Regions from separate parts of the Paenibacillus sp. FSL L8-0641 genome, predicted to be linked through region 2. Evidence: riboswitches for the same ligand, from Rfam matches in the RefSeq annotation. Region 2 holds a riboswitch; the other holds the start of a gene.
The links. Region 2 has a riboswitch for FMN ahead of MKY16_RS06605 (DMT family transporter). Riboswitches for the same ligand answer to the same signal wherever they lie in the genome.
Positions count from the first base shown of each region.

Region 1: linked by a shared signal. The riboswitch ahead of ribE (riboflavin synthase) and the one ahead of MKY16_RS06605 (DMT family transporter) in region 2 are both predicted to bind FMN.

Region 1 is NZ_JBBOUW010000001.1:3,158,977-3,162,796, forward strand. Features, by position in the region: gene ribH (6,7-dimethyl-8-ribityllumazine synthase) at 1-372, opposite strand, end outside; gene ribB (3,4-dihydroxy-2-butanone-4-phosphate synthase) at 403-1,086, opposite strand; gene ribE (riboflavin synthase) at 1,147-1,812, opposite strand; FMN riboswitch at 2,144-2,317, opposite strand; gene MKY16_RS14120 (IDEAL domain-containing protein) at 2,389-2,853, opposite strand; gene MKY16_RS14125 (thiamine pyrophosphate-dependent enzyme) at 3,073-3,820, opposite strand, start outside.
Region 2 is NZ_JBBOUW010000001.1:1,466,288-1,470,107, reverse strand. Features, by position in the region: gene MKY16_RS06615 (ABC transporter ATP-binding protein) at 1-780, shown strand, start outside; gene MKY16_RS06610 (ABC transporter permease) at 773-1,468, shown strand; FMN riboswitch at 1,591-1,735, shown strand; gene MKY16_RS06605 (DMT family transporter) at 1,914-2,861, shown strand; gene MKY16_RS06600 (methyl-accepting chemotaxis protein) at 3,102-3,820, shown strand, end outside.

The DNA of each region.
Region 1 (3,820 bases), 1.7 Mb from region 2:
CTGTTCAATGTTTTCTGTAGTCACTACCCCAAAAATAACAGGTACTCCCGTTTTTAGGCTGCTCGCTGCCACACCCTTGGCCACTTCATTGCAGACGATATCATAATGTGAAGTAGAACCACGGATGACCGTACCCAGCGTAATTACGGCATCATATTTGCCGCTTGCAGCCATTTTTTGCGCAATTAGTGAAATTTCAAATGCACCCGGAACCCAGGCTACATCAATTTCATCTTCCTGTGCACCATGTCGTTGAAGTGCGTCAATTGCACCGCTTAACAGCTTGCTCGTAATAAACTCATTAAATCTGCCCACCACAATACCATATTTTAAACCGTTCGATACAAGATTACCTTCTAGAAAACGTGCCATAATTAATCAACCTCTCTTAATTTAAATTATTTACAATGACAAACGACGACGGTAGTCCACCAAATCCTGAATACTGATCAGCTTCAATTGATGTCGCTTGGCGACCAATGCCAGATCAGGCAGGCGGGCCATTGAGCCATCTTCCTTTATAATTTCACAAATGACTCCAGCAGGCTTGAAGCCACTGAGTCGAGCCAGATCAACAGTCGCCTCCGTGTGACCAGCACGCTGCAAGACACCCCCATCGCGAGCAATCAGCGGGAACATGTGACCAGGCTTGCGGAAATCACTTCCTGTGACTGCTTCGTCTGCCAAGGCGCGTACAGTCAAGGAACGCTCGGCCGCTGAAATCCCCGTTGTTGTCTCCATATGATCTACCGATACCGTAAAGGCAGTACCGTGGAAATCTGTATTTTGCTCTACCATAGGATGCAATTCCAAGGCCTCGGCTCTTTGTCGTGTGATCGGCACACAGACCAACCCGCGACCTTCTGTAATCATGAAATTAATGACCTCAGGCGACGCTTTTTCAGCCAAAGCGATAAAATCGCCTTCATTTTCGCGCTGTTCATCATCCACTACAATGACGACCTTACCGTTTTTTAAGTCCTCCAACGCTTCTTCGATGGAATCCAAACGAATCTCTTCGCCATGTTCCAACTCGCCATGCTCTATGACGTTTGCCATTGCACTTGTTTGGCTACCTCTATCCATAACACTTTCCTCCTTATGTCTTGTGCCACGAATGCTCCTAAACAGGCTTACCATTCAATATCAGGCAAAACCGTGTTTCGCCAAATAGTCCAAACTGAGAGGAGCTTCTTCTACTCTCTCCGCCTCCGTTGCACCTCTGTAATTTAAAAGCTGTTCTACATATTTGCCCAAAATATCGCATTCGATATTGACGGTATCCCCCTCACGTTTGGCTTGTAAGGCCGTTTCGGATAAGGTGTGGGGAATAATGGATACGGCAAAGGTATCTCCCGTACGCTGTGCGACTGTGAGGCTTATACCATCAATTGTGATTGACCCTTTGAGAAGAATATATTTAAATAATGTTTGATTTTTAGGCTCAATTTCGAACACCACTGCATTCTGGTCTGATGTCACCCCGCGAATCGTTCCCGTCCCGTCCACATGTCCTTGCACGATATGTCCTCCGAACCTTCCACTCGCCGCCATCGCTCGCTCCAGATTGACTCGGCTGCCGGATCTCAACTCTTTCAGATTAGTGCTACGAAAGGTTTCCGGCATCACATCAACCTTAAAGTCTTTCGTACCGATCTGTATCGCCGTCAGGCAAACGCCATTCACTGAGACACTGTCTCCTATTTTTAAATCGCCCAACACCACGGAACCCGAAATCCCCAGCACCATCGCTTCACCGCTTTTGGAAATGGTTTGAATACGACCCACTTCCTCGACCAATCCGGTAAACATGCCTTCACTCCTTTCCACTACATCTCAGTTTATCCCTAATTCATCAGCTATAAGCGCAAAAAACCCCCAGTTCGGATTCAATCCGTCATGGGGGTGATGAGAGTCACATTTGTAGTATACAAGCGCAGTTCATTTGCATCTTAAGACGACATGAAATCATAGGTTTGCCAATAGAAAGCATGACTGAGTATACAACCAAATACGCTCAGAACACCCATCAAAAAGAAAGCTTAAGCAAGCTATCGCCCGATGCTGTCCTACAACGAAATAAGCCGTACGCACAATTGGGTATGCTAAAAATCGGCACATGTCACGTCATGCACATGCGCTTCGTATCCTTCTCCCATCCAGACTATACTGTCGGTCCCGGATTTGCACCAGGTCCACCTTCTGCTGATCATTCAGCATCCGGGTCACGGACTAAGCCATGCTGTTTCTCACAAAAACGATCCACAAACATGTCATCACCGCCGGTGGGGAATTTCGCCCCGCCCCGAAGGATCTTGCTCTTATTTAATTGAATTAACATTAAACTTGTTACGTATATTAGCACCGACTTCTAAAAAAAGCAAGTTATCAAATAGAAGCTCCTGCTTTGGTTTTGACATATTGGTTGGAGAGTTCTTCAAACCAGGTTTTATCGTTCATATGAAGCGCCAAGTCAATCAGATCGGCCAGTTCCTCGACTCCCAGCTCTGTTGCATGATCAAAGGTAATTACGGCTGAAGCAACCGGTCCTCGCCCTTCCTCAGAACATGCTTCATAATCCAGTCGTACATCAACATGTCCGTCAATAAACTCACATTTTAGAAAATAAATAATTTCGCACATTAAAATGGGGCGTACTTGTGTTTCTAACACGCAATCCATCACCTTGGCAGAATAATGCTGGTTCGTCAGCGTAAATTTGTGTTCTGTCGCTGCCAGCGAGGTCCGTCCAAAATCATCCGTAAACTTGAGTTCCACTGGCTTGATGTTCATAACCTTAGGGATTTGCTTCTTTATAATTTCGATTATTTCAACTGTATTCAGCTTAATCATTACCTGCACCTCATTGCATCTTAAAATTCAGAAGAAAACTTTTTAACGTGCCTCTTATAGGCCTCCACTCCTATATCGGAAATCATTACCTGTTTTTTTATGCTTCAACCCATAAACGACAAAAAAGATTCTTTGCGCAAAAAGCGCAAAGAATCTTGATCGAGCCACTACAGTAACAGCGGCTAACAATGTTAATCGATGATTATGCAAAAAACAGGATTATAGCTCTGAAATTTCATGTTTCTTTTTCAGGATAGTCCAGCGACGCTCAATCTCCTGTTCAAAGGTCGCCAGCGTAGCCTCCTCCTTAATAAGATGCTTCGTTTTACCCATTAATTTCAGCCATTCAGCAGCTGGAATTCGTTTTCCTTTGTCCTCCGGATTGTACGTAATCGTCGTACTGCCTTGCTCTATTTCGTACAAAGGAAAGAAACAGGACTCGACTGCGGCGCCCACAATGCTGGTACCCAGTCTGTCTTCGGATTTCCAATTCAGCGGACAGGCGCACAGGATTTTACCATAGGCCGTACCCACGTTGTTTGCATACCATTGAGCCTTGGCTGCTTTACGCAGCATATCCTGCGGATGACTTTCAGCAGCGGTAAAAGCATACGGAATGTTACAAGCAGCCATGATTTGCACGGTATCCTTGTGATGCCCTTGCTTTCCTTTTTGCATTTTACCTACACCCGACGTACTGGTCATGTGACCGAGCGGAGTGGAGTAAGATTGCTGTGAACCTGTATTCATGTACCCCTCGTTATCATATTCCAGCATGATTAGCTTATGATTACGCAGAGCCGCACCAATCGCAGAACCCATACCAATATCCATCCCACCGTCACCACTAATCATGATAAAGGTCGGATCGTCCGACATCTCAATTTCATTACGCCGTTTCATTTCCATGTAAGCTTCCAGCGCTCCTGAAAGGGTAGCGGCCCCGTTTTGAAAAAGATTGTGGATC
Region 2 (3,820 bases):
ATGATTACGAATTTACTCAAGCCGACATCGGGTGAAATTGAATTATTCGGTGAAAAACTAACGCCAAAATCGTATCATCTGCTCGGACGGATGGGTTCGATTATTGAATACCCGATTTTTTATGACAGGCTGACGGCGCAGCAAAATCTCGAACTTCATTGTGAATACATGGGCTACTATAATAAGCAGGCTGTCCGGGATGCCCTAGAATTAGTGAACTTGCAGAATGCTGGTGACAAGTCGGTAAAAGACTTTTCACTGGGAATGAAACAGCGCCTCGGGATTGCCCGCGCTATTGCGACTAAGCCAGAGCTACTCATTTTGGATGAACCGATTAATGGTCTGGACCCAGTGGGGATCAAGGAAATCCGCCAATTATTCCACATGCTATGCAAGGAATATGGGATGACTCTGCTCGTGTCCAGTCATATTTTAGCGGAAATAGAGCAGATTGCGGATACGGTAGGCGTGATTAATCACGGAAGGCTGATTGAGGAAGTGTCGATGGAGCAGGTGCGGGAAACCAATACGGAATACATTGAATTTACGACCAACGATTGTAAAAAGGCGGCCTACGTCCTCTCCCATCATCTGAATCTGAATAATATAAGGGTGCTCAATGAACAGAGTATACGTATTTACGATTCAAATGTACCGCAGAAACAAATTACAAAGACGCTCATTTTAAATGATATAGAAGTGGATTCCATTCATCAGAAAAGCAGTACGCTGGAAGACTACTTTTTGCGGCTGTTAAACGGAGGTGATCTTCATGCTTAAATTGATGCAATTGGAGCTGAAAAAATTTCATCTGGCGGGTTATATCCGTTCAGCACTGATCGCCAATGCATGCATTCTTGGGCTGCTCTGTATCATCGCGCTGGACGGCCAAAGTACAGGAATACCCGAATTTACACAGTACACTCAGCTTCTCGATCTCATGGACATGCTGGTCAGAGCCACATTTATTGTGTTTGCCTCCGTTCTCCTGTGCCGCTTTATCGTAGGGGAATTTAAGTCCAAATCGATTACGATCCTGTTCATGTATCCGATTCACCGTCAAAAGCTGATGATCGCCAAGCTCTTGGTTGTGCTGCTGTTTACCTTCTTATCTATTATTATTTCGGAAATAATCATTACGGCTGCTATTCATCTGCTCAACCAGTTTGTCTTGATTGTGCCCGATAACCTTACTCTTTCGATACTGGGTCAACAATCAGCACGGACGCTGATCAATGCCGTTGCTGCCAGCTTTATGGGACTGGTTCCGCTGTATATGGGGATGCGAAGATACTCTGTACCCACCACCATTGTGACCTCAATCCTGATTGTAGCATTGCTTTTCTCCAATAATAACGGCGCTACACTTAGCTCCATAGCCCCCGTGCAAATAGGCTTCTCTATACTGGGAATGCTGGTGGCTTATGCGGCGATTCGACGCATTGAGTATAAGGATATTACTTCATAGTATGTAACTTAGTAAAACGCTTTCGAAAAATAGATGAAAATCATTGTTAGATATACACACATTTTTCACTGGACTTCATTCTAAAACAGGTATATCCTATAGGAGAAATTAAAAAACGGAATAAGGATCTTCGGGGTAGGGTGAGATTCCCAACCGGCGGTATGGCTCATGGAGCTAAGCCCGCGACTCTGTATCTGGCAACAGGATACGGACTGATTTGGTGAGATGCCAAAGCCGACGGTAAAGTCCGGATGGAAGAAGATCGAAATATCAACATGCCGCGAAGTGGATGAATGCTGCGTTATGGGTTTTGCAGTTGCAGTAACTTCATTTAACTTGCATAAAGCGGCAAGTTTATTTGATCAACCCCCGTCTTGCATGGCCTTTCGCCATGGACGGGGGTTTTTGTGCCACCGGTCCTGTATTCGCAAGGAGCTAATTGAGTATGAGTCAATCTTCTACTGTACTAACATCTAAAGGTTTTGATCATAGCTCCCACATGAAAAGCGGTTTTTGGTTAGTCGCAATTGGAGCCGCCTTGTGGGGCGCTGATCCGCTGTTTCGTATTATTTTGCTAAAATCATTTACTTCAACACAAATTGTACTAATGGAGCATGTGCTGCTCTTCCTCGCTCTGACACCGATGCTGTGGAAGCATCGTGAGGAACTCAAAGCGGTACGGCTTCGTCAAGTTTTCGCTATTTTGTTCGTCTCGTGGGGCGGCTCGGCTCTGGCCAGCGTGATTTTTACCATGGCGCTCAGCAACGGTGATCTGAATGCTGTACTCTTACTCCAGAAGCTTCAACCATTGGTCGCTATTATTCTGGCCCGCGTTATATTGAAGGAAATGCTGCCGCGTCATTTTGGATTATTAATTGTCGTCGCTCTGTTCGGGACGTATCTTCTGACCTTCGGTTGGTCGCTCCCCTTCGGGCATGTTCGTGATTTTGTCCAGGTCGGTAGTCTACTTGCACTGGGTGCAGCGGTTCTGTGGGGCGGTTCGACAGTCATGGGAAGCTACTTGCTTCGTTCAATGAAATATGAAACGGTAACCTCCCTCCGCTTCATGGTGGCGCTTCCTCTGCTAATTGTCCTCACCTCTGTAGAGCATGCGCCATGGAATATGCCTGCCGGTACATGGGCAGGCGCAGCTGTGATTATCAACTTGCTATTGCAGGCATTGCTTCCGGGTCTTCTTAGCTTATTGCTGTATTACAAAGGCTTAAGTACGACCAAAGCGTCTTATGCTACGATGGCAGAATTGAGCTTTCCCATGGTGGGTGTCGTGATTAATTGGATCGCATTTCAGCAAATCGTTACTGTAGCGCAATTGACTGGTTTTATGCTCATCTGGATTACGCTCTTTATGATTTCACGTCAGCAAAAAAATTAACAGTTCAATGTCCCCTTCATGACTCACCCAAGCCAAATTGTGAAGATGCTTTTGCATCTCCGATTTGGCTTTTTATGTGTTCGCATTAATATTAATCATAGTTCTTTAGACCTGTTTTTCAAAAAAAGTGTCTAAAATATGCTACTATTTCTCGTTTCCCAATGATTACATCTATAAAATTCGTCGGTTTATGTCGAATAAAACAATGTAGTGATCATCAGACACAGAGGAGCAAGAACTATGACTAAAACAAAACAAACAGTTCCGTGGTGGAACAGGTTTCTCAAGCAGTTTTATTTAATGAGGACAAGATTAATAATATCTTTTTTAGCTGTGTTATTGATTCCGAGCGTACTTATCGGGTACTTTTCTTATCAGGGGGCTACGACACAACTCAGTCAGCAAATGGGCGGTTCCGTATACACGAATCTGTATCTGATCCGGAGCAATGTCAATCAGTATGTAGCGCCTATTATGAAAGACCTGGACGTGCTTACCACTGAAATCAATTCTGATTCCATTGGTACCAACCAAGAGACCCTTCAGAAAAAGTTAGATGTTATCGTCAAGGCTCACCCCGAGCTAGATGCAGCGCTTCTCGGCAATGAGAAGGGGCAATACATACGTTCGCCGAAAAAACAGGAGTCCGATTATGATCCCAGGGAGAGAAAATGGTACAAAAACGCGATGCTGGAAAAGGGTAAAGTATTCGTCGGTGTTCCAGTTGCCAGCGTCACGACAGGGAATTTAGTCGTTAATATATCGGGAACGCTGGAGGACGGTGAAGGAGCTGTTGCCCTGGCTTTGAACCTGGACAAAATGAGTGAAAGTCTGCAGTCTGTTAAGATTGGTGAGCGCGGAGGACTCATTATTGTTGATTCTGAACATAAAGTTGTATCTGGGACTGGAACAGCTTTCAACAAGACAGGCAAAAAAGCGGCTGACGCCATAGAAGGACT